Regions from separate parts of the Nonomuraea sp. NPDC049504 genome, predicted to be linked through region 1. Evidence: riboswitches for the same ligand, from Rfam matches in the RefSeq annotation. Region 1 holds a riboswitch; each other region holds the start of a gene.

The links. Region 1 has a riboswitch for cyclic di-AMP ahead of AB0K28_RS35615 (GH25 family lysozyme). Riboswitches for the same ligand answer to the same signal wherever they lie in the genome.
Region 2: linked by a shared signal. The riboswitch ahead of AB0K28_RS24315 (C40 family peptidase) and the one ahead of AB0K28_RS35615 (GH25 family lysozyme) in region 1 are both predicted to bind cyclic di-AMP.
Region 3: linked by a shared signal. The riboswitch ahead of AB0K28_RS29500 (NlpC/P60 family protein) and the one ahead of AB0K28_RS35615 (GH25 family lysozyme) in region 1 are both predicted to bind cyclic di-AMP.
Region 4: linked by a shared signal. The riboswitch ahead of AB0K28_RS08410 (CHAP domain-containing protein) and the one ahead of AB0K28_RS35615 (GH25 family lysozyme) in region 1 are both predicted to bind cyclic di-AMP.

Annotation. Positions count from the first base shown of each region.
Region 1 is NZ_JBFAPT010000022.1:171,395-178,959, forward strand. It holds gene AB0K28_RS35600 (SDR family oxidoreductase) at 1-285, opposite strand, end outside; gene AB0K28_RS35605 (HAMP domain-containing sensor histidine kinase) at 317-1,102, opposite strand; gene AB0K28_RS35610 (SDR family oxidoreductase) at 1,254-1,997, shown strand; gene AB0K28_RS35615 (GH25 family lysozyme) at 2,011-2,739, opposite strand; cyclic di-AMP (ydaO/yuaA leader) riboswitch at 2,752-2,893, opposite strand; gene mqo (malate dehydrogenase (quinone)) at 3,084-4,526, opposite strand; gene AB0K28_RS35625 (hypothetical protein) at 4,706-5,008, shown strand; gene AB0K28_RS35630 (GNAT family protein) at 5,105-5,665, shown strand; gene AB0K28_RS35635 (NAD-dependent epimerase/dehydratase family protein) at 5,777-6,673, shown strand; gene AB0K28_RS35640 (FAD-dependent oxidoreductase) at 6,694-7,565, opposite strand, start outside.
Region 2 is NZ_JBFAPT010000013.1:18,261-25,825, forward strand. It holds gene AB0K28_RS24305 (M48 family metallopeptidase) at 1-870, opposite strand, end outside; gene AB0K28_RS24310 (hypothetical protein) at 882-1,691, opposite strand; gene AB0K28_RS24315 (C40 family peptidase) at 1,824-2,351, opposite strand; cyclic di-AMP (ydaO/yuaA leader) riboswitch at 2,425-2,590, opposite strand; gene AB0K28_RS24320 (NlpC/P60 family protein) at 3,271-4,185, opposite strand; gene AB0K28_RS24325 (NYN domain-containing protein) at 4,332-5,654, opposite strand; gene AB0K28_RS24330 (phosphotransferase family protein) at 5,799-6,875, shown strand; gene AB0K28_RS24335 (response regulator transcription factor) at 6,857-7,540, opposite strand; gene AB0K28_RS24340 (histidine kinase) at 7,537-7,565, opposite strand, start outside.
Region 3 is NZ_JBFAPT010000017.1:14,731-22,295, forward strand. It holds gene AB0K28_RS29485 (aldo/keto reductase) at 1-529, shown strand, start outside; gene AB0K28_RS29490 (branched-chain amino acid aminotransferase) at 587-1,684, opposite strand; gene AB0K28_RS29495 (3-isopropylmalate dehydrogenase) at 1,929-2,975, opposite strand; cyclic di-AMP (ydaO/yuaA leader) riboswitch at 3,075-3,216, shown strand; gene AB0K28_RS29500 (NlpC/P60 family protein) at 3,268-3,969, shown strand; gene serA (phosphoglycerate dehydrogenase) at 4,461-6,050, opposite strand; gene AB0K28_RS29510 (hypothetical protein) at 6,292-7,146, shown strand; gene AB0K28_RS29515 (MFS transporter) at 7,210-7,565, shown strand, end outside.
Region 4 is NZ_JBFAPT010000003.1:421,344-428,908, reverse strand. It holds gene AB0K28_RS08440 (glycosyltransferase family 2 protein) at 1-447, shown strand, start outside; gene AB0K28_RS08435 (polysialyltransferase family glycosyltransferase) at 449-1,702, shown strand; gene AB0K28_RS08430 (DUF6716 putative glycosyltransferase) at 1,686-2,861, opposite strand; gene AB0K28_RS08425 (hypothetical protein) at 2,858-3,802, opposite strand; gene AB0K28_RS08420 (aldo/keto reductase) at 3,896-4,711, shown strand; gene AB0K28_RS08415 (Gfo/Idh/MocA family oxidoreductase) at 4,794-5,747, shown strand; cyclic di-AMP (ydaO/yuaA leader) riboswitch at 5,865-6,001, shown strand; gene AB0K28_RS08410 (CHAP domain-containing protein) at 6,014-6,712, shown strand; gene AB0K28_RS08405 (ABC transporter ATP-binding protein) at 6,775-7,419, opposite strand; gene AB0K28_RS08400 (hypothetical protein) at 7,455-7,565, shown strand, end outside.

The DNA.
Region 1 (7,565 bases):
CATCATGGCTGTGCCGCCGGCGTTGTTGACCAGGACGTCGAGGTGGCCCCAGCGGTCCGTGGCGGCCTTCACCACGGCCTGCGGGGCGCCGTCCGCGGTGATGTCGGCGGAATGGACGGCGATGCCGGGGTGGTGGGTGGCGGTCTCCTCCAGAGGGGCCGGGCGGCGGCCGACGGCGAGTACGTGCGCGCCCGCCTTGGCCAGGGTGATCGCGGTGGCCCGGCCGATGCCGGAGCCGGCGCCGGTGACGATCGCGACGGTGTTCTCGAGATGACGACTGGTCACGTGCTGAACTTCCTTGCTCTGTTCGGTGCGGTCAGGTGCTGGGGTGGGTTCGTGGGCCCGCACGGAGGGGGAGGCGCAGCGTGACGTGGGCGCCGTGGGTCTCGACGTGCAGGCTGCCGTGGTGGGCGGTGGTGATGGCGCGGGCGATGGCCAGGCAGAGTCCGGTGCCTCCCTGGTCGCCGACCGGCTCGTCGCTCGTTTCCGAGGGGTCGTCGCTGGTCAGGCGGAGTTCCGCGTAGTCGGCCGTGCGGTCCAGGGTGACGGTCGCCGGGTGGCGGGTGGCGCCGAGGAGGATGGCCAGGAGGCGGGTCAGGTAGGTGGAGGAGGCGCGCGTGAGGACGGTCGGGTCCAGGCGGAGCCGCACGTCGCCGACACCGGCCGACGCCGACTCCACCAGGGCGGTCAGGTTCACGTCGGTCAGTTCGCGGTCGTCGAGACCGGCTTCGAGCCTGGACAGCAGGAGCAGGTCGGTGGTGACGTTTTCCAGCCGGTCCAGGTCGTCGCTGACGTGGTCGAGCAGGTCGGTCACGTCGATGTCGTCCGGGTGCCGCCGCGCCGCCTCCACCTGGACGCGCAGCGCGGCCAGCGGCGTACGGACCTCGTGGGAGGCGTCGGCGGTGAAGCGCCGCACCGCATTGGCCCGTTCGTGCAGCTCGTCGGCGCGCGGGATGCGCACGGGCATGCCCATCAGCTCGTCCTGCTCGCGCCCGCAGGCGTCGAGGCAGGGCTGGTTGGCCGCCACGATCGTCATGTCCCCTGCCATGACCAGGCACGGGTTCGGGACGGCCGCGAGCAGGGCGGCGTGGTCGTGTCTCATCGGGTTCCTCCCCAGGCGCTGAGCGAGCCTGTCACCAGCTAGGACAGCGCAGCCCTCCGGTCTGTGACCGAAAGGGGGCGGCTTTACCGACCCGAGGGCTTAGGGGGAGACGGCGGGGGGAGGATGCGGTGGATCGAGGGGGAGGCGTGTCATGAAGGTCGTGGTGGTCGGCGGGACCGGCCTGATCGGATCGAAGCTGGTGACCAGGCTGTCGCGCGACGGCCACGAGGCGGTGGCGGCCTCGCCGCGCACCGGGGTGAACACGCTCACCGGCGAGGGTCTCGCCGAAGCGCTGGAGGGGGCGCAGGTGGTGGTCGACGTGTCGAACGCGCCGTCGTTCGAACCGGCCGCCGTCCTGGAGTTCTTCGAGACCTCCACCGGCAACCTGCTGGCCGCCGAGTCTGAGGCGGGGGTCGGGCACCATGTCGCGTTGTCCATCGTGGGCACCGAACGCATGCCGGATAACGGATATTTCCGGGCGAAGGTCGCGCAGGAGCGGCTGATCGAGAAGTCGGGGATCCCGTACTCGCTGGTGCACGCGACCCAGTTCTTCGAGTTCGTGAAGGGCATCGCGGACGAGGCCGCCGACGGGGGAGTGGTGCGCATCGCGCCGGTGCTGTTCCAGCCGATCGCCGGGGACGACGTGGCGGCGGCGCTGTGCGAGGTCGCGGAGGGTACGCCGCTCAACGGCCGGCTGGAGGTCGCCGGGCCGGAACGGGTCAGGATGGACGAGTTCGTCCGGCAGGCGCTGGCGGGGCTCGGTGACCCCCGTGAGGTGGTCACCGACCCGCACGCGCGTTACTTCGGGAGCGAGCTCGGCGAGCACTCGCTCGTGCCGCTGGGGGAGGCGCGGCTCGGCGAGGCTCGCTACGGCGACTGGGCCGCCGCCCGGTAGCACGCCCGAGACGTCAGACGGACTGGCGGCCCAGGGCGCGGAGCTGGTCGGGCGTCAGAGCCGAGACGTTCTGGTCGATGGGGACGTCCGTGTACTGGTGGATCGCCCACGACTTCCAGTCGGCCGGCGGCGTGATCGCGCCCTTGGCCCGGCTGTAGTGGGCGACCCAGAGCGGGTACTGCGCCAGGCCGTGGCCGTAGGTGTCGGCGAAGTTCCAGCCGCTGTAGAAGAGCGGCTTGGTGCCGGTCTGGTTCTCCACGTACGACAGCCACGCCTTGGCCCAGGTGTTGACCTCGGCGACGGACTTGCCGTCGGTCGTCTCCAGGTCGAGGACCAGCAGGTCACCGGCCTTGGCGGGCTGGGCGTTCACCGCGGCCAGGAAGTGGTTGGCGTCGGCGATGGGGTCGTCGGCGGGGTGGCCGTAGTGGTAGGCGCCGCGCACGATGCCCTTCTCGCCGAGCTCCCGCCAGTGCCTGGCGAAGGAGGAGTCGACGAAGTCGGTCCCCTCGGTGGCCTTGATGATGCCGAACTGCGCCGAGCTGGAGCTCCAGTCGTACAGCGGCTCGTAGTGGGAGATGTCCAGGCCGTAGGTCAGGGCGGAGCTGTGCTGGGCCGCCTCGTGCGGGGCGACCTGGTCGGTGGTGGAGGCGTGTGCGGTGCCGGTGACGGCGGTGACGGCGGCGAGTACGGCTCCGCCGAGCGCCAGTCCGAGGCGCTTGCGGTTCTCGGCAAGCTTGGCCATGCGGATGTTGACTCCTTGCTTCCATGCCGCCTACCGGGTTAGCTGACGGGTTCGGGACTGGAAGTGCCCTACGGACGCGCATGAGCGGGCGTCCGATTCACCCCGGAAAGTGGGTCCCCGGTTCCGCGGGACGCGGATTCGGCGGCCGTACGCCGGAGGCGGCGTACGGTCCGGTCAAAGATGCGAGGTCACGCGCTGCGGTGGTCCCTCGACCCGCAAAAAGTACATAATTCGCAAAAGTATCTGCAAGTACTCCAAAGGGACTTTCACTCCGCTGGCCTGGTAAGCGGTTCGAAATCCCCGTGTACGTCGCGGATTCGGAAATGGGTAAAGTTTTCCGGCACTCACTCCAGACGGAGCGTGCTGGCCGTCCTCGAGAGGGTCTCCGGCGGCGGCGCGGCGCCGTACGACGGCACGAGCTCGCGCAACGCCGGCCGCCAGCCGTCCACCCGGCCGGGGAAGGCACGTCCGAGCACGTCCAGCATGATCGCCACGGACGCCGACGCCCCGGGTGAGGCCCCGAGCAGGGCGGCGAGCCCGCCGTGGGCCGACGTCACCACCTCGGTGCCGAACCCGGCGATCGACCCGCGCCCGTTCACCGGCTTGACCACCTGCACCCGCTGGCCCGCGGTGATCGGCTCCCAGTCCTCCGCCCGCGCCTCGGGGACGAACCTGCGCAGCGCCCGCAGCCGGTCGCCGCGCGTCTGCACGAGCTGCTCGACCAGGTAGCGCAGCAGGGCCGGCTCGGCGCGGGCGGCGCCGAGCAGCGTCATGACGTTGCCGGGCGTGACGGATCCCGGCAGGTCGGTGAGCCTGCCGCGTTTGAGGAAGCGCGGCGAGAACGCGGCGAAGGGCCCGAACATCAGGTACGTCCGCCCGTCCACGACCCGGGTGTCGAGATGCGGCACCGACAGGGCGGGCGCGCCCGGCTCGGCGTGGCTGTAGACCTTGGCGCGGTGCCCGGCCACCAGTTCGGCCCGGTCCGTACGCAGGAACCGCCCGCTGATCGGAAACCCCCCGTACGCCCGCGTCTCCGCCACCCCGGCGCTCTGCAGCAGCGGCAGCGTACCCCCGCCCGCCCCCAGGAACACGAACGACCCGCGCACCCCGTAGTCGCGGGCACCCGCCAGGTCGCACACGCGCAACCGCCACGACCTGCGGTCACGGGAGAGCCCGCGCACCTCGTGCCCGGTCCGCACCTCGACGCCGTCACGTTCGAGCGCGGCGAACAGCCGCCGGGTCAGCACGCCGTAGTCGACGTCGGTGCCGCCGCGAGAACGGCACAGCGCCACCTGCTCACCGGCGGGCCGACCGGCGAACATGAGCGGCAGCAGCTCCGCCATCACCGCCCGGTCGCGGATGAATTCGAGCCCTTCGAACAGCGGATGATCGCGCAGCGCCGCATGCCGCAGCCGCAGGTGCTCGACCCCGGCCGCGCCCCGGGCGAAGGAGAGGTGTGGCACCGGCCGGATGAACCCCGCAGGATCGCCCAGCGTGCCCTCCTCGACCAGGCTCGCCCACAGCTGCCGGGAGAGCTGGAACTGCTCGTTGATCGCGATGGCCCCGCCCACGTCGATCGAGCCGTCGCCGGTGAGCGGTGTGTAGTTGAACTCGCACAGTCCCGCGTGCCCGGTGCCGGCGTTGTTCCAGGCCGACGAGCTCTCCAGGCCGGGGCCGTCGAGCCGCTCCAGGACGAGCACCGACCAGTCCGGCTGCACGCGGCGCAGCAGCACGCCCAGGGTGGCGCTCATGATGCCACCGCCGACCAGGACCACGTCGTAGCCCATCCCGGCTCACCTCCAACTCATATGACATGTTCGCTACTTGTATAACAGCGGCCGCGCGGCGTGCGGGATCCGGAGTAGCGTGGATCTTCCAGCGCCCGTACGGCACAGGAGGTGATCACGATGCACCCGGTCTAGCGACGGCCCCATCCGGGGGCGTCACGGAGCCGAGAGGTGACCGTATGAGCAAGACCGACAAGACCCGTCCCTGGTGGGTGAAGATGGCCGAGGCGCCGATGGTGCACTGCCGGCCCGTTCACGACCACCGCGACGGCGTCTGCACCCTTCCCGGCCGCGTCGACCGCGAGAGCGCGTCGCTCAACCGGCGCATGAGCGGCTGCTACTGGCAGGCCACCGACACGTTCCTGTTCGGTGAAGGCGCCCTCAGCGGAGGCCGGGAGTGGACCGGCTACTGCCGTGAGGCGCGCCGCCGCGAGCGGCGTGCGGCCCGGCGCGAGCTGCGCGACCACCGCGCTGACGACTGAGCCGGCGACTGACAGCGCCCCGGGAGGCGTCCGCCTCCCGGCGCATCAATGGGACACTCCACGCATTACCGGTTGAACCATCGTGGAGGTGGGCGTATGTACGCGAAGTCCCTGGGAGTGAACGGCGCCGAGCTGCGCCCCCTGGAGCCCTGGCGGGCGGAGGAGTTCCTGGCCCACATCGACAGGGGGCGAGAGTTCATCGGGCGCTTCGTGGGGCTGGCCGACGTGGTGACCGACCTGCCGTCGAGCCGCGCGTTCCTGCAGCGCTACGCCGACGCGACCGCCGCCGACACCGCGCGGATCCACGGCATCTGGCTGGACGGCACGCTGTCCGGCGGAGTCATGCTGCGCACGATGAACGTCGAGCAGGGCGAGGCCGAGGTGGGCTGCTGGCTGGAGCCCGCGGCGGCCGGCAAGGGGCTGGTGACCAGGGCGGCCGGGATCCTCATCGACTGGGCCGTGGACGAGCGCGGCATCCACCGCGTGGAGTGGGTCGTCGCCTCGGGCAACGCGGCCAGCATCGCCGTGGCCAGGCGGCTCGGGATGACCAAGGAGGGCGTGCTGAGGGAGAGCTACAAGCATCGCGGCGAGCGGCTGGACGTGGAGATCTGGTCGGTGCTGGCGCCGGAGTGGCGCAAGGCGCGAGAAAACGGATAGTCCTTCGATTCGGATAGTCAATCCGCTTTCTGCTACGGTTCAGAGAGAGGACGGAAGGCGCACGCCTGCCCGAGTCCGTCTCTTCCTGCTGTCCGTGAAAGGAAAGCGACCATGCGCATCTTCATCACCGGCGCCAGCGGCTACTTCGGCGGTGTGCTCACCGAGCACCTCATCTCCGCAGGTCACACCGTCGAAGCCCTCGCCCGCTCCGACCGGGCCGCCGCCCGCGTCGCCGAGCTGGGCGCCACCCCCGTGGCGGGCGGCCTGGCCGACACCGCCGTCCTGCACGAGGCCGCCGCCCGCAACGACGCCGTCGTGCACGCCGCCGTCGACTACGGCGACCCGGCCATGCAGGACGTCGAGCAGCCCGCGCTCGACGCGCTGCTGACCGGCCTCGCCGACGGCCGCCCCTTCGTCTACACCAGCACCGGCCTGGTCTACCCCGACACCAAGGGCCGGCCGGTCACCGAGGACGAGGAGGTCAGCGAGCAGACCGCCAGGCAGCCGCACAAGTACCTCGGCGAGCGCCGCGTCCTCGCCGCCACGAACCTCGCCGCCACCGTCATCAGGGCCGGTCTCATCTACGGCCGCGGCGGCAGCGCCATGCTCCAGGGCCTGATCGCCGGAGCCCGCGCGCAGGGCGTCGCCACCTACGTCGGGGACGGCCGCAACATCTGGTCCACCGTCCACGTGGACGACCTGGCCGCCCTCTACGCCGCCGTCCTCACCGGGGGAGAGGGTGGCGGCATGGGTGGCGGCATCGTCAACGCCGCCACCCGCACCGGCATGGCCTTCCGCGAGATGGTCGAGGCGGTCGCCACCCTCACCGGCACGCACACCGCCTCGCTGTCCCTCGACCAGGCCACGCAGCTCTTCGGCGACCTGGCGCACATGCTCGCCGGCTCGACGCCCCTCGACCCCTCGCGGGCCGAGAGGCTGTACGGCTGGAAGCCCGCCGGCCCGTCCCTGGTCGAGGACGTCACCCGGGGCAGCTACGCCGCCGCCTGACACGGCGATCGGCGCGCCGCTCAACGCGCGGCCGAGGTCTGGGCGCGGTGGGCCTCGGCGCCCGTCCGCCGGGCCGGACCCTTGACCCACATGTAGGTGCCGGGGCGGGCCCGCTCCCAGCGCAGCGAGGCGACCGTGAACCGGCAGATCTGCTCCTTCACGAACGCCGCCGTCCGGCCGCTCAGGATCCGGTCCTTCGGCGAGTCGTCACCGTTGACGAGCTGGACGAGACCGTCGCGCCGCCCCAGGCTGATGCACTGCAGCAGGTAGCGGAACCGGAACGGCTGGGGGGTCCGCCCGGCCGCCCGCGCGTTGATCACGTCGGCGGCGTGCGCGGCGATCGGCATCCCCGCGGCGCACGACATCCGGTTCGTGCTGCCCCGCACCTGCACGGCCGCCGCGTCGCCCACGGCGTACACGCCGGGGTGCGACACCGAGGTCAGCGTCTCGTCCACCACGATCCTGCCGCGCTCGTCCACGGCCAGCCCGGACTCGGCGGCCAGCGGCGACACCGTGAACGACCCGGCCCACACCACGACGTCCGCCGTGATGACGCCCTGGTCCGTACGCACCCCGTCAGGCCCGACGCCGGTCACGCGGGTCCACTCGTGCGTGCGCACGCCCAGCCGGTCGAACGTACGGGCCAGGTGCCGGCGGCCCTTGTCCGACAGGCCCTCGCCCACCGCGCCGCCGGTGGCCAGCGCCACCCGCCATGCCGGGTACGACTCGGCCAGCTCGGCGGCCATCTCCACGCCGGTCAGCCCACCGCCGACCACCACCAGGTCGCCACCGCCGGCGTCCAGCCTCGCCCGCAGGTCGCCGGCGGTCTCGGCGGTGTAGGCGTGCTCGGCCACCCCGGGGGCGGTGGTGTCGGTGCGGCTGCCCAGGGCGT
Region 2 (7,565 bases), on a different contig from region 1:
GCGCCGCACGTGGCGGGCCAGCGCGACCAGGACCAGCAGCATGAGGCTGAGCAGGACCGTCTCCACGCCCAGGTTCTTCAGCCGGTCCGCCGTCCAGCCGGCCCAGTCCTGGGTGGACAGGCCGTACTCGCGCAAGATCGTCTCGAACCACATGCCGAGCGGCCACCTGAGCGCCTCGACGATCGCGGTGATCACCACGGTGCCGATGATCACCCGCAGCCACCACGGGCCCTTCAGCACGCCCAGCACCTTCGCCCCGAACGGGGTCGCCACCAGCAGGCCGGCGAAGATGAGGGTGAGCGCGAGCGAGAGATAGCTCGGCAGGCTCGTCGCCGCGTCGAACGCCTCTCCCCTGGCGATCTGGGCGGCGGTGAAGTCGCGCGCCGGGTCGGGCGGGCCGCCCGTCAGGACGTGCCACGGCGTGGTGAACGCGGCCACGGCGAGGATCACGATGCCCAGCAGCGCCAGCGCCACGCCCGCCTGACGGCGCAGCGCCGGCGTGGTCACCCCCCGCTCGTCCATCCCCGCACCCTTCCCCCCGCCCCCGGCGCCCGCAGCGCCCGCGCCATCCGGCCCGCCGCCCCGGTCCTGTCCGCGCTCCTCACCGCCGCCCCCGGCGCCCGCGCCATCCGGCCCGCCGCTTCGGCCCTCCCTGCGCTCCTCACCGCCGTTCCCGGCGGCCCCGCCGTCCGGCCCGCCGCTGCGGGCCTTGCCCTCGTTCGGCCCGCTGTTCGCCGGATCGCTCGCGGCTGGTTCCGTGGCCGGTGAGCTCGGGGCGCCCACCGCTGTCAGGGCGCCCTCCGCTTCTCGGGTCTCCTCCTCCGGGGCGTGGTTCGTCTCCCGGTCGTCCGGGTCTTGTCGTTCGCTCATCTGCCTCCCCTTCATACGAGCTGATCCCGCACGTACGCGCGCCACCGCGCGGTCAGCGTCGCGACGGAGAGCCCGAGCGCGGCGAGCGCCCGATCGGCCCCGTCCACGCGGGCCGCACGGTAGAGCCTCACCAGGGTCCCCTCACCGAACCGGTCAGCGAGGAAGCGACACGCCAGCCACGCCTCCTGGTACGCCCGCGCGAGCCCGGCCGGGTCACCCCCGTCCGCCGCGAAAGCCGCAGGTCCGGGCAGAACGGTCGGGAGGCGCCCGGCGCGCACCTCGGCGGCCAGCTCGGCGGCGGCCGTCGCCACGGGCAGTCCGGCGTCGCGGTAGGCGACGTAGTCGGCGAAACCCTCGTACAGCCAGACGGGCAGATTGTCGGTGCCGGCGACGACGTGGGTGAGCTCGTGGGCGAGGACGACGTCCCTGCCGACGGGGTTGAGGGTGGCGAACGCCTCGGGGACGACGATCACCCGCGCGCCGTCGGCCACCGCCGCGAGCCCGTCCACCCCGCCCACCCGGGCCAGGCGCGCGGCCTCACGGGCGCCGGCCGGGACGACGATCAGGGGGCGTACGGAGCGGGCGAGCACCGCCGACACCCTCCGGCCCGCCGTATCGGCCCTGCGCGCCAGCTCGTCGAGCCCCGCGGCGTCGTGGCCCACGACCGTGGACCACCGGCCGCGGCGTACGACGTGGAGCCCCGGCCACAGGTCGCGCGCCTGCGCAGGCAGGACGGGCGCGTCAGGCAGCGGAGCGGCGGCCGAGACGGCGAGGAGCACCAGCCCGGTCACCGCGGCTCGTCGGCTCACCTGCTCGGACACAGTGCCCGATCGTATGCGCTGCCTTGCGGGTCAAGGGTCGGGAACGCGAGAGCCCCCGTACGCACCCCACGAGTCGAAGCTCGGGAACGCGAGAGCCCCGTCCGGATCGGGGAGGATCCGGACGGGGCTTCTTCACACGCCGGGACGGACGGCGCCGACGAAGGACGACCTTCGCCATCCGCTCAGCTTGTCGATGCGTACCCGTTCACCTGTCCGCGGTGAATGGATCATCTTGCCCTTGCCGACGTACATGCCCACATGGCCGAGCCCGTTGAAGAACATCAGGTCACCTGGCTTGAGATGGCGCCAGGAGACCTTCTTCCTCGTGCGGGCGAACTGGCTGTTCGTCACGCGCGGGAGTTTGACGCCGGCCTTCTTCCAGGCGAACTGGACGAGGCCTGAGCAGTCAAACGAACCAGGTCCTGTGCCCCCGTAACGGTACGGGTCACCGATCTGCTTCTTGGCCACGGCGACGGCCTTGCCGGCCCTCGCCTTCTGCCGGGCGGCTTTGGCGGCCTTCTTACGGGCCTTCGCCGACGCCGTGGTGCGGGCGGTGGTCGCCGCCTTCACCGTCGTGCCGGCCGCCGCACTGGTCTCGCGGGTCGTCGCCGCCTGAGCTGCCGGAGCATGGAGGACCATACCTCCGGCCGTCACGGTCATCGTGAGTGCGACACCACTCAGGGCAAGGCGGGACAGGCGGGGGTTCTGCAGGGAGTTAGACAGGATTTCTCCTTGTGTCTTCCACGAACGCCTACCGGGTTAGCTGACGGATTCGGGCGTGGAAGTCGCCCTACGGCGCGATGGGCGCGCCGATTCACCCCTGATCCCTTGGGGAACGTGGGATCGCTGGGTCCCCGGCTCCGTGCCTCCTGGCTGCACGGATTCGGCAGGTCGGCACCCCGATCAGAAGTGCGATGGGGATATCAGGGCCGACCGGCGGATTTTTGTCTGTCTCACATCGGGAGGGACCGATGCCGGTTCGCGGCGACATGGCTTGTTCACCGCGACGACGCCAGAAGCTACGCCGAAGGGTCAAGAATCTGCAAAGCGTGAATGGCCCTGTAAAGATCGGATAGCGGGATTTGTCAGACTTGAAACCCCTGCTGGAACCCCAGGTCTTGTGACCAAAATGTGACCTCACTCACACTTGCTTTCCCGGGCTTTTGTCAGGTCCCAGCAGTCACATGAGTCACAGCAGTCACAAACGCGAACACCCTTCTCGCCCCCGCTGGCCGGCCGGACGCGAGGGACGCTCACCCCGAAAAATCCACCCTTTGTACGACTCGCCCTAGTAGTGACCGATCAGGAGGTCACGCCCGTCGAAGGCACGCCGATCAAGGACCTTGGCAACTATCGATCTTCGTAGATGAGCTGCGACATGGATCACAGCCGAGCGGCCACCGCTTGCGCAGAGTGCTGATGCTGAACGCGACCGCGATGAGGGGCGTGCGGAACGGCGAGCGCCAGGAGCCGACGCCAGGCCGGAACCCCCGCTGTCACGCAGTAAGCCCCGGCGGCCGGATCGCCCGGAGCCGGAAGCTGGATGCCGGGGGCCGGGGGCCAGGAGCCGGATGGCCGGCTACGGGCGGATGGCGCCGACGAGGTTGCGGCCGTAGGCGGAGAGTTTGACGACCTTGACGACGTCGCCGGTCTGCGGCGCGTGGACGATCTGCCCGTTGCCCGCATAAATGCTGACGTGTCCCAGGCCCTCGGAGAAGATGAGGTCGCCGGGCTGCAGCGCGTCCAGGGAGACCCGCCGGCTCTGGCCCCAGGCCCACTGCTGCCACGTCGTCCGGGGCAGCGAGACCCCGGCGGCCCGCCAGGCCGCCTGCGTGAGCCCCGAGCAGTCGTACCCGCCGGGCCCGGTGCCGCCGAACACGTACGGCTTGCCGACCTGCGCGTACGCGAACCGCAGCACCGAGGCCGCGCTCCCCGACGCCGGCCCGGTGTACTTGATGCCGGTGCTGTTGGGGTTGCCCGGGTTGTACGCCCCCAGCTTCTTCAGCAGCTTCTTCTGCTGCGCGACCAGCTTGAGGATCTCCGAGCGTTCCTTCTGTACGGCGTCGCGTTCCTTGTCGGCGGCCTTGAGCGCCTTCTGCGCCTTGTCCCGCTCGATCTTCAGCCCCCGGTTCTCCCGGTCGAAGGCGGCGAGCTTCTGCAGGCGTTCCTGGGAGAGCTGCCCGGCCACGGCGAGCCCGGACAGGCGGCCCTGGGGGTCGTTCGAGCCGAAGATGCCGGGCCATGAGGTGATGTCCTCGCCCAGCTTGTAGCTGTCGACGGCCATGCCGGCCACCTGGGCGCGCAGGTCGGCGACGGTGGCCAGCTTGCGCTTGTAGCTCGTGTCGAGCGAGGAGTAGGTGCCCTTGGCCTTCTTGTAGCGCTCGGTGGCGGTGTTGTACCGGTCGACGACCTTGTCCGCCTTGTCGTTGAGCTTCTCCAGTTTGGCCTTCGCCTGGGCCAGCGTGGGCTGGGGATCAGCGAGAGCCGCTCCCATCGGAGTCAGCATCAGTCCGAACGCGAGACCCGCGGCCATCGGCACCCGGCCAAACCTCACTGTATCGCCCTCCCCAGGATTTACATCTGGGGCGAAATAGTACAGAAGTGGCGGGTGAGCTAGTGCTAAACCTACCAATTCGTAACTTAGGCGCGACTCAGTCGGCGCAGCAGCAAACCAGACGGAACGGGTCTGGCTCCCATCCGGCGTACGGACTCGGCCACCTCGCGGTCGGACGAGACGACGGCGATGGCCCGGCCCGGCGGCTCGGCGCGGACGAGCTGGCGGATCAGGTCGTCGGCGATCTCCCCCGGCGCGCTGAACAGCACCCGCACCCCCCGCGGCGCCACCACCTGCACCGGCGCGTTGAGCTCCGCCCCGTCGAAGACCACCGTCACCTCGACGCGGGTCTGGGCGACGAGGCCGCCGAGCCCGTTCATGAGGCGGGTGCGCTGGTCGGCGAGGGTGAGCGTGCCGTAGCCGGTCTTGGTGACGTTGTAGCCGTCGATGATGAGGTGCACCTGCGGCAGCGCGAGGAGCTGGTCGAGCAGCTGCGGGTCGTCGTCGGCCAGCGCGCGGGCGGGCACGCCGCGGACGTTGGGGCGCTCGCCGGTGACCGCCGCGACCGAGTCGGCGGGCCGGCTGATCGTGGTCGGCAGCGCCAGCTCCCGGCGCAGCCCGGCGGAGGCGTCCTGGAGGGCGTCGAGCAGCACGCGGATGCGGGCGTCCTCGATGCTCCTTCCCTCGCGGGCGGCCCGGCGCGAGGCTTCGAGCTGCTTCTCCACGTCGGCGAGGCGCTCGCGCAGCCGCCGCAGCTCGGCCTCGGCGCCGCTGCCCGCGTGGGAGGCGGCGGTCCTGGCCTCCTCGGCGGCGTGCTCCATCTCCTCGGCCCGCCGCACCGCCGCTTTGGCCCGCTCGCGGGCGTCGTGGAGCTTGCGGCGCAGGTCGGAGTTCTCCGCGCGGGCCGCCTTGAGCTGCTCGCGCAGCCGGTCGGCCTCCTCCTTGGCGGCGGTCTTCTGGGCGGCGAGCTGCTCGCGCAGGCGGGCGACCGCCTCCTCGCGCTCGGAGCCCTCCGCCGCCACGGCCGAACGTTCGAGGTCGGCTCGGGCGGTTTCGATCATTTCCGCCCAACCCGGCGGCCGGGTCAGATAGGCTGCCGCCGCCACCAGCACGGGATCGGCCGCCGGTGGCACGTTGCCCTCGGCCAGTGCGGAGACCAGCTCGGGCCAGCCCGCGGCGACGGACTCGGCGACCAGCTCGCGGAACTTCTTGTCGTTCTCGAGCTGCGCCGCGATGGGCGCGCCGCCGAGTTTGGCGCGTTTGCGGGGGTCGAATTTGGCGATGCCGCGCAGGGGTGGCGGGATCGTCGCGGTCGGCACCGTGCCGAGGACCTGCGACGCCAGATCGACGACGTTGAGCCGCACCTGCTCGGGAAGCGGGCGAGACAGGCCTTCACCCGCTGAACTCATCCCACTTGTCCCTTCGTGACATGCCCTTTCAGACAAGGGTACGGCTGTTGCGTACCTGACCGTAACGGCCACCCGCTTGTGGACAAGCGCTTGCTAGGCGGTATACGACTGTCGCAGGACTCGTCTCCCCCCGGGAGGTCCACCGTGGCCGAGCAGCTTCGTACGTCCACCCGCGACCTGGCCGAACTGCGGGAACGCGCCACCGCCTGGCTCCGTGCCAAGGTCGGCGCGAGCGCGTCGGTGTCGGAGATGTCCAGGCCTGCGGAGAACGGGCTGTCCAGCGAGACCCTGTTCTTCTCCGCCACCTGGGACGGCCGCTCCACCCGCTGCGTGGCCCGCCTGGCACCTGCGCAGGAGGCCGTTCCCGTCTTCCCCTCCTACGATCTGCGCACGCAGTTCGAGCTGATGCGCCTGGCCAGGGAAAAAGCTGGGATCCCAGCGCCGAGGGCCCTCTGGTTCGAGCCCGACCCGGCGCCGCTGGGCACGCCGTTCCTGGTCATGGAGCGGGTGGACGGTGAGGTGCCGCCGGACGTGATGCCGTACACGTTCGGGGGATGGCTCTACGACGCCTCCCCCGCCGACCGGCGGCGGCTGCAGGACGCGAGCGTCGGGATCCTCGCGGCGCTGCACCGTACGGCGTTCACGCCGGCCGAGCTGGCCCCGCTCGGGCCCGCCGGGCTGCGCGCGCACGTCGCGGCGCAACGGGCCTACTACGAGTGGGCGCACGGCACGTACCGCATCCCGCTGCTGGAGCGCGCGTTCGACTGCCTGGAGGCGCACTGGCCGAAGGAGCCCGGCCCCGACGTGCTGAGCTGGGGCGACGCCAGGATCGGCAACATCATCTACCGGGACTTCACGCCCGCCGCGGTGCTCGACTGGGAGATGGCCGCCGTGGGACCGCCCGAGCTGGACGTGTCCTGGATGATCTTCCTGCACCGCTTCTTCCAGGACCTCACCGTGGGTGGTGGCCTGCCCGGCATGCCGGGCTTCATGCGCAGCGCCGACGTCTGCCGCACCTACCGCGAGCTGACCGGGTACGAGCCCCGCGACCTGGACTTCTACGAGCTGTACGCCGCCCTGCGGCACGGCATCGTGATGGCCAGGGTCTGGCGGCGGCGCATCCACTTCGGCGAGCAGGCCATGCCCGACGACCCGGACGACCTGGTGCTGCACCGCGCCACCATCGAGCGGTTGCTGGCGAGCTACGAGGCGGCGTCGTAGACCAGCAGCGCTACCTGCACCCGGTTGTTGAGATCGAGCTTGGTGAGGATGCGCGAGACGTGCGCCTTGACCGTGGGCACGCTCATGAACAGCTCGCGCCCGATCTCCGCGTTGGACTTGCCCTGCCCGACGGCCATCGCCACCTCGCGCTCGCGCTCGCTGAGCCGGGCGAGCAGCTTCCTGGCCCGCTGGGTGCGGTCGCCGGCCCCGCCGTCGGCCCCTCTGCCTGCCACATGGCTGATGAGCTGGCGCGTCACCGCGGGCGACAGGATCGGCTCGCCCGCCGCGACCTTCCTGATGGCCGCCACCAGGTCGACCGGCGCGATGTCCTTCAGCAGGAACCCGGCCGCCCCGGCCCGCAGCGCGCGCAGCACTTGCGCGTCGGCATGGAACGTGGTCAGCACCACCACCTCGGGCGGCGCGGACGTGCGGCGCAGCGCCTCGGTGGCGGTCAGCCCGTCGACGCCGGGCATGCGGATGTCCATCAGCACCACCCGCGGCCGGTGCTCGGCGACCAGCGGCGGCACCTCGGCGCCGTCGGCGGCCTCACCGACGATCTCGATGTCGCCGGCGCCGCCGAGGATCATCGACAGCCCGGCCCGCACCATCGGGTCGTCGTCGACGATGAGCACCCTGATCGGGCCGTCCTGGTCGGCTGTGGTCATGGAACGTCCTCCCGCGTCGTCTCCA
Region 3 (7,565 bases), on a different contig from region 1:
CGGCCTGTCGGAGGTGTCGGCGGCGACGCTGCGGCGGGCCTGCGCGGTCCACCCGGTGACCGCCCTGCAGACCGAGTACTCGCTGTTCCACCGCTACCCCGAGCAGGACGTGCGCCCGGCCTGCGACGAGCTGGGCGTCGGGTTCGTGGCCTACAGCCCGCTCGGGCGCGGCCTGCTCGGCGGCACGATCAGGGGCAGGGGGTCGCTGGAGGAGGGCGACTGGCGCCGGGGCAACCCGCGCTTCCAGGAGGGCAACCTGGACCGCAACGTGGAGCTGGCCGACGCCGTGGCGGGCCTGGCCGGCGAGGTGGGGCTGCCGGTGGCGCAGCTCGCGCTGGCCTGGCTCGTGCACCGCGGCGCCGTGCCGATCCCGGGGACGCGCCGGGCCGAGAACACGCGGGCCAACGCCGCGGCCGCCGACGTCACCCTCGACGAGGAGACGGTACGGCGGCTCGAGGCGCTGGTGCCGCCCGGCGCGGTGGCCGGCGAGCGCGGCAACGCCGCCTACCTGGCCAACCTCGACACCTGAGCGGGCACGGGGGCCGGGGCGGGCTCAGGCGGCCCCGCGCCCCCTGGGATGCGGGCGTCAGGCGATCTTGTGGACCCAGTTGTGGGTGTCGGGGCGGGCGCCGTACTGGATGCCGACCAGTTCCTCGCGCACCCGCATGGTGATCGGGCCGGGCGTGCCGTCGCCGATCGTCCATGAGCGGTCGGCGCCCTTGACCGTGCCGACCGGCGTCACCACGGCCGCGGTGCCGCACGCGAACACCTCGGTCAGCTCGCCGCTCTCGCAGCCGGCCTGCCACTCCTCCACGCTGACCAGCCGCTCCTCGGTCTCCAGGCCGAGGTCGCCGGCCAGCTCCAGGATCGAGTCGCGGGTGATGCCGGGCAGCAGCGTGCCGGTGAGCGCGGGGGTGACGAGCTTGCCGCCGATGACGAAGAACAGGTTCATCCCGCCCATCTCCTCGACGTAGCGGTGCTCGTGCGCGTCGAGCCAGACGACCTGGTCGCAGCCGTTCTCGACGGCCTGCCGCTGCGCGACGAAGGCCGCGGCGTAGTTGCCGCCGCACTTGGCGAACCCGGTGCCGCCGGGCGCGGCCCGCGTGTACTCGGTGGACAGCCAGACGGAGACGGGCTTGATGCCGCCGGTGAAGTAGGAGGCCGCCGGGGAGGCGATCACCATGTACCGGTACGTCTTCGACGGGTAGTTGACCCCGAGCGCCGGCTGCGTGGCGATCATGAAGGGCCGCAGGTAGAGGCTGTGCCCCTCGGCGGTGGGCACCCACTCCTTGTCGGTGCTGACGAGCAGGTCCAGCGACTCGACGAACGTCTCCTCGGGCAGCTCGGGCATCGCCATGCGCTGGGCCGAGCGGTTGAAGCGGGTGGCGTTGGCGTACGGGCGGAACATCACGATCGAGCCGTTGGCCTGCCGGTACGCCTTCAGCCCCTCGAACAGCTCCTGGGCGTAGTGGAAGACCGCGGTGGCCGGGTCGAGAACGAGCGGCCCGTACGCCTCGAGGCGCGCGTCGTGCCAGCCCTTACCCTCGGTGAAGTCGATCGAGACCATGTGGTCGGTGAAGACCTGCCCCCACCCCGGGTTCGCCAGTACCTGCTCCCGCTCGGCCGCGGTGCGAGCATGGTCGGAGAGCTGCACGTCGAAGCTGAGCTTCTGAGCGATGGTCATGACGTCGGTCCTTCTCTCTGCGATCTACCGAAACCTACCGGAAGCTGCCCGCTGTCTGCGGTTTCTGCGACGGCCGCGAGAGGCGGCCGCGCCGGGAGGCAGTCCGTACTTCCTATTGTCTCGCTATATGGGATGGCAAGGGGTCAATGGGGGATATAGCCCCCATTTCTCCGTACAGGGACACGAAAAAGCGCCCGGCAGTCCCCTCAGGGCCGCCGGGCGCTCGTGATCGGGCTAGGCGGTCCTAGCCGGATACTCGCGCGGTGATGTCGTCGCCGATCTGCTGCGTGCCGCGCGGGGCGGACCCCGCGACGCGCGCCGCGATGTCGTCGGCGACGGCCTGCTCCACCCTGGCCGCCTCGGCGCTCAGGCCGAGGTGGTCGAGGAGCATGGCGACGGAGAGGATGGTCGCGGTCGGGTCGGCCTTGCCCTGGCCCGCGATGTCGGGCGCGCTGCCGTGGACCGGCTCGAACATGCTGGGCGCGGCGCCGTCGGGGTTGATGTTGCCGCTGGCGGCCAGGCCGATGCCGCCCGCGATGGCGGCGCCGAGGTCGGTGATGATGTCGCCGAAGAGGTTGTCGGTGACCACCACGTCGAAGCGCTCGGGCTGGGTGACGAAGAACATCGAGGCCGCGTCGATGTGGGAGTAGTCGACGGCGATCTCGGGGTAGTCGGCGGCGACCCGGTTGACGGTGCGCTGCCACAGGTCGCCCGCGAAGGTGAGGACGTTCGTCTTGTGGACGAGCGTGAGCTTCTTGCGCGGGCGCGACTGAGCTTTCTCGAAGGCGTAGCGGACCACGCGCTCGACGCCGTGTGCGGTGTTGAGCGACTCCTGCGTGGCGATCTCGTGCGGGGTGCCGCGCCGCATGGCGCCGCCGGTGCCGGCGTAGAGGCCCTCGGTGCCCTCGCGGACGACGATCATGTCGATCTTCTCGGGCGGGGTGTCGGCCAGCGGGGTGCGCACGCCGGGGAACAGCTTGACCGGGCGCAGGTTGACGTAGTGGTCGAACTCGAACCGCAGCCGCAGCAGCAGGTCGCGCTCCAGGACGCCGGGCGGCACGCTGGGGTCTCCGACGGCGCCGAGCAGGATGGCGTCGTAGCCGCGCAGCTCGTGGAGCACCGAGTCGGGCAACGTCTCGCCGGTGCGGTGATAGCGCGCGGCGCCCAGGTCGTAGTGGGTGGGCTCGATCTTGGTGCCCACGGCATCCAGGACCTTGAGCCCTTCTGCGACGACCTCGGTGCCGATGCCGTCACCGGGGATGACAGCCAGGCGGATGTTACGCGACTCCATGGGCGGTAGCTTACCGGCTCGTCTCGACTGACGAACACATCATCTCATTTTCCGGACGTCCGATTTTGCATGCATTGCGACCTTTTGACCGATTCGTTAGAGTCCGTCAGGCCTAATCCACGCAGCAGGTGCGTGGAGCCGGGGACCCACCTCTCCCCCAGGGGCGAATCGGCTTCGCCGTAGGGCTGTCTTCCAGGCCCGAGCCCGTCAGCTAACCCGGCCGGCCGCATGGAAGGACAGACCCCTGTCTCGCATTGCCATCGCCCTGGCGGGTGTCGCCGCCGGGCTCATCGTGTGCCCCCCTCCGGCCTCCGCCGCGCCGACGCCCGCCGGCCCCGGTGAAAGCCGTCACTCCCCCGACACGAACTCCGACCCCGACACGAAATCCGGCCCCGGCACGAAATCCGGCCCCGGCACGAAATCCGGCCCCGGCACGAAATCCGGCCCCGGCACGAAATCCGGCCCCGGCACGAAATCCGGCTCCGGTACGAACGCGGCCGGCTCGATCACTCTGACCGGCCCCGAGGTCAAGCGCATCCAGCAGCAGCGCGCGCCCAAGCCGGCCTGGAAGACCGCCCTCAGGTTCGCGATGCACCAGCGCGGCATCCCGTACGTGTGGGGCGGCACGAGCCGCAGCGGGTACGACTGCTCCGGGCTCATGCTCAGGGCGTACCAGAAGGCGGGGATCCACCTGCCGCGCACCGCCGCCGAGCAGTACAACGCGTTCTCCCGGAAAATCAGCTGGAACCATCTCAAGCCCGGTGACCTGGTCTTCTTCAGCGGACTCGGTCACGTGGGCATGATCTCCAAGCCCGGCTACATGGTGCACGCGCCGCACTCGGGCGACGTGGTGAAGGAGGAGAAGCTCTCCGACTGGCGCCGGCAGGCGTTCGTCGGAGCGGTCAGGCCCGACCGCGAGGGCGTCCGTCAGTGGCGCGAGCTGCAGAAACGGCGCGATGACCCCGCTCCGTCGATGCTGACCGCGACCCTCTGACCTTGCACCACCCGGACGAGCGGCCCCGTGCGAACGAGCGCGGGGCCGTTCTGGGCTCACCTGCTCTGGGGGGCTCCGCCGTTGTCACGCCGGTCGAGGGCCATCTGGACGGCCTCGGCCGCCTCGTCCTCTTGGTCCTCGGCACGGTTGTAGGCATACATCTCGTACATGTGGCTCATCTCGCTTCGCGGACGTGTTCCTGAGAAAGGGGGGAAGCCGGACTCCGGTCGCGAGCCCGACCGGGCCTGAATCTCGTGGTCCGGGTCACGGACCGGACGAAGGGACTTGACGGCCGACGTATACGCCGCGCACCGCGGCGGGTCGTCGACCTGCCCTAACAGGCCCCGCCGCGGCAGGTAATGAGTACGAGAACCTGGCGCATCACCGGCTACAGTACCCGAGGACAGTGCTTGGATGTCCTACTATCTCGCATCCTGAGACGCAAAAGGGCCGCCACCCGAACGGGTGACGGCCCTGCGCAGGTCAGAGGGTCAGTCCTCCAGGTCGACCGAGCGGCCGCTCTCGGCGCCGATCTCGGCGCCGATCTGCTCGACCACCTCGGCCGGGATCGCCGAGTCGACGGTCAGCGCGATGAGCGCCTTGCCGCCCTTGACGTCACGGGCCACCTGCATCGAGGCGATGTTGATGCCGTGCTCGCCGAGCAGCCGGCCGACCACGCCGACGACGCCGGGGCGGTCGGTGTAGGTGTAGAAGCACAGGTGGGCCGTCGGCTCGATCTCCATCTCGAAGCCGTTGACCTCGACGATCTTGGTGATCTGGCGCGGCCCGGACAGCGTGCCCGACACCGAGACCGTGCGGCCGTCGGCCAGCACGCCGCGCACGGTCACCAGGTTGCGCCAGTCGGGGCTCTCGGAGCTGGTGACCAGCTCGACCGCGATGCCGCGGTCCTTGGCCAGCAGCGGCGCGTTGACGTAGGTGACCTGCTCCTCGACCACGTCGGCGAAGACGCCCTTGAGCGCGGCCAGCTCGATCACCCGCACGTCCTGGGCGGCGATCTCGCCGCGCACCTCGACGTCGAGCTTGGTGGCCACCTCGCCGGCCAGCGCGGTGAAGACCCGGCCCAGCTTCTCGGCCAGCGGCAGGCCCGGCTTGACGTCCTCGGCCACGGCGCCGCCCTGGACGTTGACCGCGTCGGGCACGAACTCGCCCGCGAGGGCCAGCTTCACGCTGCGCGCGACCTGGGTGCCGGCCTTCTCCTGGGCCTCGTGGGTGGAGGCGCCGAGGTGGGGCGTGACGACGACCTGGTCGAGCTCGAACAGCGGGCTGTCGGTGCACGGCTCCTTGGCGAAGACGTCCAGGCCGGCTCCCGCGACCCGGCCCTCCTTGATCGCCGCGTAGAGGGCGCCCTCGTCGACGATGCCGCCGCGCGCGACGTTGACGATCCGCACGTTGGGCTTGACCTGGTGCAGCTCGCGGTCGCCGATGAGCCCGACCGTCTCCTTGGACTTGGGCAGGTGGACGGTGATGAAGTCGGCCTGCTTGAGCACCTCGTCGAGGCTGACCAGCCGGACGCCCATCTGCGCGGCGCGGGCCGGCGGCAGGTAGGGGTCGTAGGCGATCAGCTCGACCCCGAACGGCGCCAGCCGCTGGGCCACGAGCTGGCCGATCTTGCCGAGGCCGAGGATGCCGACGACCTTCTCGTCGAGCTCGACACCGGTGTACTTCGAGCGCTTCCACTCACCGTTCTTCAGCGCGGCGTGGGCCTGGGCCGTGTTGCGCGCGCTGGCCAGGATGAGCGCGATGGTCTGCTCGGCGGCGCTGGTGATGTTGGAGGTCGGAGCGTTGACGACCATGACGCCGGCCTTGGTGGCCGCCTCGACGTCGACGTTGTCGAGGCCGACCCCCGCGCGGGCGACCACCCGCAGCTTGGGCGCGGCGGCGATGGCCTCGGCGTCGACCTGCGTGGCGGAGCGGACGATGAGCGCGTCAACGTCGGCGAGGGCGGGCAGCAGCTGGGAACGGTCGGCGCCGTCGGTGTGGCGGACCTCGAAATCAGCGCCGAGTACGGCGAGACCGGCCTCGGACAGCTCCTCTGCGACCAGAACGACGGGCTTGTTCACTGGTGTGGATCCTTAAGGCAGGGCGGGCTTGGGAGGGACACGTCCACGGATCCCCCCGGCGGTCCCACAGAGTCTATCGGGCGCTTGTGAACGCGTTCACGAGGGACTCACGATGTGAGACGGGAGGCCCTGTACCCAGCAGAGTGGAAAGTCATCCACGCCGCTCCCATCTTTGTCTTGATCGGGAGATTTATTCGCCATTAGCCTGATAAGCCGTGGCCGACTACCTATGGTTCGTCATATGAGCATCGGGAATCCTGCGCTTGCCGACGTGCTCGCCCAGCATGGCACTCCGCACCGCCTGCTGGGCGCTCTTGCCGACGGTGGAGTCCTGGTGGCAGTGCGACCAGATCGTTCCGTGGTCCTCGGGACCACTCAAGTAGGTGACCGGGTGCTGCTGGGCTACACCAGCGCCGCCACCTACGCCCGGCACCGCGGAAGCCATTCGCTGTCGGCCTGCGACGCCGACACCATCCTGGACATCCAGCGCGTCACCGGAGTACGCGAGATCGTGATCGACGCGGCAGGCCCGGCCGCCGCGGCCGTGCCCATCGACGATCTCCAACGCTTCCTCACCACGACGCGCACGGGGCCCACACCCGTGCTGTCGGGGGCGGCGCCCGCCGCCTACGCCACGGGCGCGATGGCCACCGTGTCACGCGGCGCCGCGCTCGCGCAGGTGGCTCCCCCGTCGCCCGAGGCCCCCGCGCTGCCGTGGGTGCCCGCGCCGCGGCCGCACCTGTCGGGGCCGATGCAGCAGGTGGACCCCGGCTACCGGCGGTGCACGCATCCGATCCTGCCCGCGCTGCGGCAGGCCATCGCGTACCTGCTGATGGACTTCCCGCTCGTGCACCACGTCTGGATCAGCGAGGCGCGCACGGCGTCCGGTGCCCCCGGGATCATGCTGCACGTCAAGGTGCACATGTCCGCGGCCGAGGACGTCGTACGCGACCTGCACCGCCTCGTACGCGCCCGGCTGCCGCAGTTCGCCGCCTCAGGGGCGCCGATCCTGATGGCCAGGGTCGCCGACGCGCGCAGCGAGCGCCGGATGATCGAGATCGGCGCGCACGTGGTCTGCGCCAGCGTGAACGACTGACCGGCGGAGGGCCCGCGAAAGTGGGCCCTCCCCAACGAGCCCTCACTCGGTTTCAATGAGGTAATGATCACACCGGGGGTGGGCACGGCCACCGTCCCGAAAGGCGTGCGGTTCGGCTATGGGATCGGGTCGTTCTGCACCTCGACCGTCAACGCGGTGCCCGGCCTGCTGCTGCTGTTCTACATGACGAACTTCCTCGCCGTCCCCGCGTGGCTGGCCGGTGTGGTGGTGACCGCGCCCAAGATCTGGGACCTGATCATCAACCCGCTGGTCGGGCGCTGGTCTGACCGGACGGTCTCGCGCTGGGGGCCGCGCCGGCCCTGGCTGCTCGCCGGGGCGTGCACGCTGCCGGTCGCCTTCTTCCTGGTGTTCGCCGGGCCGCCGCTGACCGGGGTGCCCGCCGCGCTGTACGTCGGCGC
Region 4 (7,565 bases), on a different contig from region 1:
TCGCTGCACACCGCGGAGGACCGGCCGTGGATCTGGCGGCTGCACCGCGAGGCCGCCTCGTTCGCGGTGGTGCCGCTGGCCGGCCTGTTCTACCGGCGCCTGGTGCCGGGCTCGCTCACGCAGGTGGGCGACGAGCGCCAGCTGCACTTCTTCGACGCCTTCGAGCTGGTGCTGAAGGACCTGGAGCCGGAGTTCCTGCCCAAGGCGGTGCGCAACTTCTGCGCGCTGCTGGCCCACCACCTGAACATCGGCGACCGGTTCACGCCCGAGCTGCGCGCCCGCTTCGAGGAGCGCGGCAGGGACATGCTGCGCACGCTGCCGCAGGAGCAGGTGTCCGAGGCGCTGGCGGGCATGCCGGCCGAGCGCGAGGCCGTCCTGCGGGCCCTGCTGCCCGATCTGGCGCCCGGGACGCGTTTCCGGGTCCGCCGCGACCACGAGGAGCTGTGACGTGCGGGTCTTCTACGCCTCGACGCTGTTCGGCGCCATGTCGCTGGCGGCGGCCATCGACGACGGCCGCTTCGGCGACGGCCGCAGGCTGCTGATCGTCTCCACGAACGCGGCCGTGCCCGAGGTGGCGACGCCGCTGGACGAGACGCCCGGCTTCGCCGCCTTGCGCTCCCGCTTCGACGAGGTGCGCTCGTGGAACGAGCTGATCGCGCCGCTGCACCCGTCGGACTGGCGGGCCCGCGTCATCGAGGTGCCGATGCTGGAGCGCCTCATCCGCGCCCACTGGGGCCTGGACGGCGTGACGGAGCTGGTGCTGGAGTCGATCGCGGTGCCGCCCGCGCGGACGATCGCCGGGCTGGTGCGCGACTGCCCGATCACCGTCTACTCCGACGGGCTGATGAGCTACGGCCCCACCCGCGACCCGCTGCCCGCCGAGATCTTCCGCCGCGTCACCCGGCTGCTCCACCTCGACCTGGTGCCGGGCCTGACGCCGCTGCTGCTCAGCGAGTACGGCGTCGCCCCCGAGACCCTGCCCGCCGAGCGTTTCCTCGCGATCGTGGACGAGGTCGCCGCCGCCACCCCGCCCCCGCCGGCAGGCCGGGCGGTCGTCCTCGGCCAGTACCTGTCGGCGCTGGAGATCGTCACGCCCGAGGAGGAGGCCGCGCTGCACGAGACGATGCTGAAGGCGCTGGCCGCCCGCGGCCACACCTCCGTCGTCTTCAAGCCGCACCCGGCCGCCGGGCGCCGGCACGCTCAGCTGCTGCGGGCCGCCGCGGGACCGGCGGGCGTGCGGCTGGAGGTGGCCGGGGAGGGCGTGCCGGCCGAGGCGTGCTTCGCGGCGCTGCGGCCCGAGCTGGTCGTGGGCTGCTTCTCCACGGCCCTGGTGACCGCGTGGCGCTACTACGGGCTGCCGGTGGCCTCGTACGGCACGGAGCTGGTCCTGGAGCGGCTGACCCCGTACGAGAACAGCAACCGCGTGCCCGCCACCATCGTGGACGCGCTGCTGCCGCGCCTGTCGGCGGACGGCGGCGTCGAGCAGCCGCCGGAGACGGACCTGCCGGCGCTGGTGCGCGCGGTGGGCTACTGCATGCAGGCCGACGCCTACCCCGGGCTGCGGCCCGAGGGCGTCGCGCTCGACCCGCGCTACTTCAAGCGCCGCCGCCTGGAGGCCCTCGGCCTGGCCGAACCGCCCCCCGCGGCGGCCCGGCCAGGCACGCTCACCCGCATCCGCAGGAAGATCAGGTCAGCGCTCTGAGGTAGCGGCGCACGCGGCGCTTGGCGCGGTACCCCACCCGCAGCATCTTGGGCGGCACCTCCACGCGGAGCCTCGCCCTGCGCCGCGCCGCCGCGTGCTCGGGCCCGTCGAGCAGCGACCGCGCGGGCGTGTCTGGCCCCGCCTCCACGAGAGCGGCCAGCCGCCCGGCCCAGTCGTCGCGCTCGGCGGGGTGGAAGTAGTTGGCGGCGCACCAGGCGGGCGAGGCCGTACGGAAGCCGCCTTCGGCCAGCTCGTCCAGCGTGCCCAGCAGGTCGCTGCCCTCGAACACCAGGTTGATCATCTCGGCGCTGACCCCGAAGTCGCGCAGCACCAGCGACGGCACCCCCATCGCGATGGCCTCCAGCGCCGCCGTCGAGCTGACCGTGACGAACCCGGCCGCCCGCTCCAGCTGCTCCCGCATCGACCCGGCCGCGAACGTCAGCCGCCCCGGCTCCCCCATCTCGCGCCACAACCGCTGGTACGGCAGCCGCTCGTTGTGCGTCTGCCGCTCGCCGTCGAGGGCGCGCAGCTTGACCACGACCTCCAGGTCAGGCCGGTCGGCCGAAAGCGCGGCCAGCGACAGCAGGATCCGCTCGCGCTGCCGCCGCTCGCGCGGCACCTTGGCCTGGGTGGCGAACACCACCCGGTCGCCGCCGCCGGCGCCCCGCTGGGGCCGCAGGAACGGCAGCCTGGCCAGGCCCACCGCGCCACCGCCGCCGAGCCGGCCGGCGATCGCGGTGAACTCGGCCACCTCGCGCTCGCTGTGCACGACGAACAGGTCGCAGCCGCTGCGGAACGTCCACGCCTTCTCCGTGGCGGGCACGGAGATGCCGGGCAGCCCGGAGACGAAGACGGGCCGGGGCCGCAGGCCGTCGAGCACCTCGGCGACCAGCACGTCCACCACCGGGCCCGTACAGGCCACCAGGATCGCGTCGGGCCCGGTGCGCTCGGCCAGCCGCCGCAGCGACCGCGCCGACAGCACCGGCGGCACCGGCGGCACGGCCCGCTCCCCCACGGCGGCGGCGATCTGCTCGGGCGAGGGCGCGATCGGCGTGCGCACCACGACCAGGTCGGTCACGCAGCCGGGAGGCAGGTCGTCGAGCAGGCAGGCCGCCCATTTCAGATACGAGTCGGAGTCGGCGACGGCCAGCACTCTCACCCGGGAACTCCTGTCAAATGCGAGCGCAGGGCGGGCGCCGCCCTGCTGGTCCACCAGTCATCGGGTACGTCCACGGGCTCGACGGCGACGCCGCGCGGGCCGAGCAGCACGCGCAGCGACGTGATCGCGGTCGAGGGCAGGCTGAGCACGCGCTGGCCCGCGTCGAGGCCGCGCAGCGTCAGCTCGGCCGGCACGCCGCCGTCGTGGACGGTGATGCCGGGACGCTCCCGGATCAGCGCGACGTCCACGGGGTCCTCGCGGCGGTGCGGGTAGTAGGCGAGCGGCTCGCGCGCGGCCAGGTCGGTCAGCCAGCGCAGGTAGTGGTCGCGGCGGACGAGGCCGTTGCGGACGAGCGAGGTGCCGAGCACGACCGTACGCTCGGCGGGGCCCTCGGAGCTGGGCGGCTGCGCGCGCAGCCAGGCGAAGTCGTGGCGGACGAGCTGCACGCCGGCTTCCCGTACGGCTTCGGCGAGCCGGTCGTCCACGGGCAGGGCGGTGAAGACCGACACCTCGCTCAGCCGCAGCCGCAGCGCGGCGGCCAGGCCGAGCACGGCACGCAGCCGTCCCCCCTCGGCGCGGGCCCGCAGCAGCGGCCGGTACGGCCCGGCGGCCAGCAGTTCGAGCAGCCGCAGCGTGGCCAGCCCGTCGTCCACCACGACGACGCGTCCCGGCCTGGACAGCAGCCAGCGCAGCTGCACCCGTCCCGAGAAGGCGTCGCCCACCGCCAGCGCGCGGCGCGGCATGCGCTCACGCGGCTCGGCCAGCTCCAGCCCGCCGGGCAGCGCCATCGAGCGCAGCTCGCGCCGGGTGGCCTTGAGCGGGCGCAGGCCGGCGCGCGGCACGACGGCCGTGGCCGGGCCGAGGAGCCCGGCTTGGTGGGCCTCGACGGCGCACAGCATCTGGAGCGGTGACTCCACCCAGGCCGACGCCTGTTCGACCACTCCTGCCCTCCCGGGTGATGGGCCGTTCACGACCGCTTCAAGCTAGCCCGCCCGGCTTAAGCCGCCAGGAACGCGGCGTGAACAATGGAGGGTATGAACTCGCTCATGCTCAACACGGACGGCGTGCAGATCCCGCAGCTCGGTTATGGCGTCTGGCAGGTACCTGCCGAGGAGGCCGAGCAGGCGGTCACGACCGCGTTCAAGGCCGGCTACCGGCACATCGACACGGCCGCCGCCTACGGCAACGAGGAGGGCGTGGGCCGCGCGGTGCGCAACAGCGGGCTGCCGAGGGAGAAGGTGTTCGTCACGACCAAGCTGGCCAACGGCGAGCACGCCCGCGCCGAGGCCGCCTTCGACGAGTCGCTGGCCCGGCTCGGCCTCGACTACGTCGACCTCTATCTCATCCACTGGCCGATGCCGGGGCAGGACAAGTACCTGCAGGCGTGGAGGGCCATGGAGAAGATCTACCGGGACGGCCGGGCCAAGGCCATCGGCGTCTCGAACTTCACCGTCGAGACGCTCACCAGGCTCATGGACGAGGCCGACATCGTCCCCGCCATCAACCAGATCGAGCTCCACCCCTACTTCCAGCAGCGGCAGATGCGCGAGTTCCACGAGGCCAACGGCATCCTCACCGAGGCGTGGAGCCCGCTGGGGCAGGGCAGGGGGCTGCTCGACGACCCGGCGCTGCGGGTGCTGGCCGACAAGCACTGCAAGACGCCGGCGCAGATCGTGCTGCGCTGGCACCTGCAGCTCGGGAACGTGGTGATCCCGAAGTCGGTGACGCCGGCGCGGATCGCCGAGAACATCGACGTCTTCGACTTCATCCTGGACGCCGAGGACCTGGCGGCCATCGGGGCGCTCAGCCGGGGGCAGCGGCTCGGGCCCGACCCCGACTCGTTCGAGTGACGGATGTGACAAAACGACATTCCTGATATTTCCGGCACCACCGACATAAGCCCATATTTGCCTTCCGTATACGATCGCCGGCGTGCGAGATTTCACTTGGGGAATAGCCGCCACCGGCGGCATCGCCCGTACCGTGGGTGCGGCGATCGTGGCGGAGCCCGGCATGCGGGTGGCCGCCGTGGGAAGCAGGAATCTGGCCAGGGCGCAGACCCTGGCGTCGGATTTGGGCGCCGAGTCGGCGTACGGGTCCTATGAGGAGCTGTGCGCCGACCCGGCGGTGGACGCGATCTACGTCGCCACCCCGCACGCCCAGCACCTGCAGGTCGCCGCCGCCGCCATCGCGGCGGGCAAGGCGGTGCTGTGCGAGAAGCCGCTGGCCGCGACCGTGGACGACGCGGAGAAGATGGTGCGGCTGGCCCGTGAGGCCGGGGTCTTCCTGATGGAGGCCATGTGGATGCGGTTCAACCCGCTCATCAGGCGCATCAAGGAAGATCCCCGCTTCGGGGAGATCCGGTCGGTCCAGGCGAGCTTCGGCTTCGCCCATCCGTACGACCCGGCGCACCGCCTGTGGGCTCCGGAGCTGGGCGGCGGCGCGCTGCTCGACCTCGGGATCTACCCGTTCGGGCTGGCCCAGCTCATCCTGGGCATGCCCACCGGCCTGCACGTCACCGGCTCCCTGGCCCCGAACGGCGTTGACGCGGAGGCGGCCGGCGTCTTGCGTTACCCCGGCGGGCGGCACGCTCTCGTGGCCACCTCATTGCTCGGGAATTACCCGAACGGGGCCAGTGTTGTAGGTACGCAGATGCGGGCGGACATCCAGGCACCGTTCTGGGCACCGCAGCGGATCGTCCTCTCCGGGCCGGCGATGGAGCCGGAAGAGCACGTGCTCGACCCGGCCGACAACGGTTACGCCGGAGAGCTCCGCGAAGTCCGCGCCGCCGCGGCCGAAGGCAGGACCGAATCCTCGATCATGCCGCTTGACGAATCCCTTGCCATGATGGGGCTTCTGGCCGAGGCGCGCAGTCAGCTCGGCTGACTTTACTTTTATGGATTTGTAATCCTCTTGCCTCATGTATTACCTTATGGGACATCTTGAGGCATACGTCCGGTTTGTCCGGCTATGTCAGACCATCGCACGACACATCACAGGATCGTCCTGTGACCGCTGAATCCGCCACGCGCGGAACCGGGGACCCATGTCCTTTGGGGTGAATCGGCACTTCGGTGCCGTAGGGCAGCTTCCACGCCCGAACCCGTCAGCTAACCCGGTAAGCGGCATGGAAGCAAGGAGTAACCCCCTCGATGGCCAAGCATCGTCTTACCGCTGTCTCGAAGAGCACCATCGCCCGCGCCGTCCTCGGCGCCGGCGTCCTGGCCTCGGCCTTCGGCGTCCCCGCCGCGGCCCACGCCGACACCTCCACCGCCGTCGCCGCGGCCACCGCCGCGAAGCACCCGGCCACCGCGCTCGCCGCCCACAAGGCGGCCGAGCGTGACGAAACCAAGATCACCGCCACCGCCGACCAGGTCCTGGCCGTCGCCAGGGCGCAGGTGGGCGTCTCCGAGAACGCCAGCGGCGGCGGGACCAAGTTCCAGCAGTGGTACGCCAACTCCCAGCGTGCCGCCGAAACCGTCGCCCGTGACGGCGGCAGCCGCGCCGCCTACCTGAACGCCGCCTGGTGCTCGATGTTCGTCTCCTGGGTCGGCGAGCAGACCGGCGCCCGCCCGCAGGTCGGCTGGGACGCCTGGACCGTCGCCCACGCCAAGTGGTTCGCCGCCAACCAGCGCTTCGGCCACGAGGCCAAGCCGGGTGCCGTGGTGTTCTTCTCCTGGAAGGGCGGCAAGTCCCTGAGCGACATCCAGCACGTGGGCTTCGTCGTCAAGGACAACCACGACGGCACCATCTCCACCATCGAAGGCAACACCGGCAACGGCAAGGTCGAAGAGCGGGTCCGGCCGAAGTCGCAGGTCGTCGGCTACGGCTACCCCGAGTACGCCGGCTGACCTTCCCTCACGTCCCTCTTCCTGACAGCGGAACGCGCGCCCCTTCCCGGGGCGCGCGTTCGTCATGTCAGGAGATCGGCGTACGGCCCCGGGATCTGGCTGAGCCGGTCGTGGGTGCCGCACTGCACGATCCGGCCTTCGCCGAGGACGACGATCAGGTCCGCCATCCGCACGGTGGGGAAGCGGTGGGTGATCAGCAACGTGACGGCTCCCGGATGGCCCTTGGCCGCCTCGGCGTAGCGCGCGAAGACCGCGCTCTCGGCCGGTGCGTCCAGCGCGGCGGTCGGCTCGTCCAGCACCAGCAGCAACGGCTCCGTCCGCATCGACCCGCGAGCCAGGGCCAGCCGCTGCCACTGCCCGCCGGAGAGCCGTACACCGTGCTCGAACGTCTCCCCCAGCTCGGTCTCCAGTCCCTGAGGCAGCCCGGCGACCACCTGGCCGGCGTCGGCTCGTTCCAGCGCCCCCGCCACGGCCGCGGGGTCGCGCAGCTTGGGGAGATCCCCCACGCCGACCGTCTCGCCGGCCGTGAGCTCGAAGCGGACGTGATCCTGGAAGACCGCGCCGACCCTGGCCTGCCACGCGTCCTGCGCGAGGTCTCCGAGCGGACGGCCGTCCACCAGGATCGTGCCACGCGACGGCCGATGCAGCCCGCACAGCAGCTTCACCAGCGTCCCGGGACGGTAACCCGGTTCCGCCCAGCCGGTCAATTGCGGAAAGTTGTAAGGCGCCTTACCATTTGGCGATGATCCACGGTGAGCGGCCGTCGTACGACGAGATGGTGTCGATGCTGGGGGTGCCCTTCGCGGTCGAGGACGCCCGCGCCCGCTGGGGCAGGCTCGTGGAGGAGGCCAAG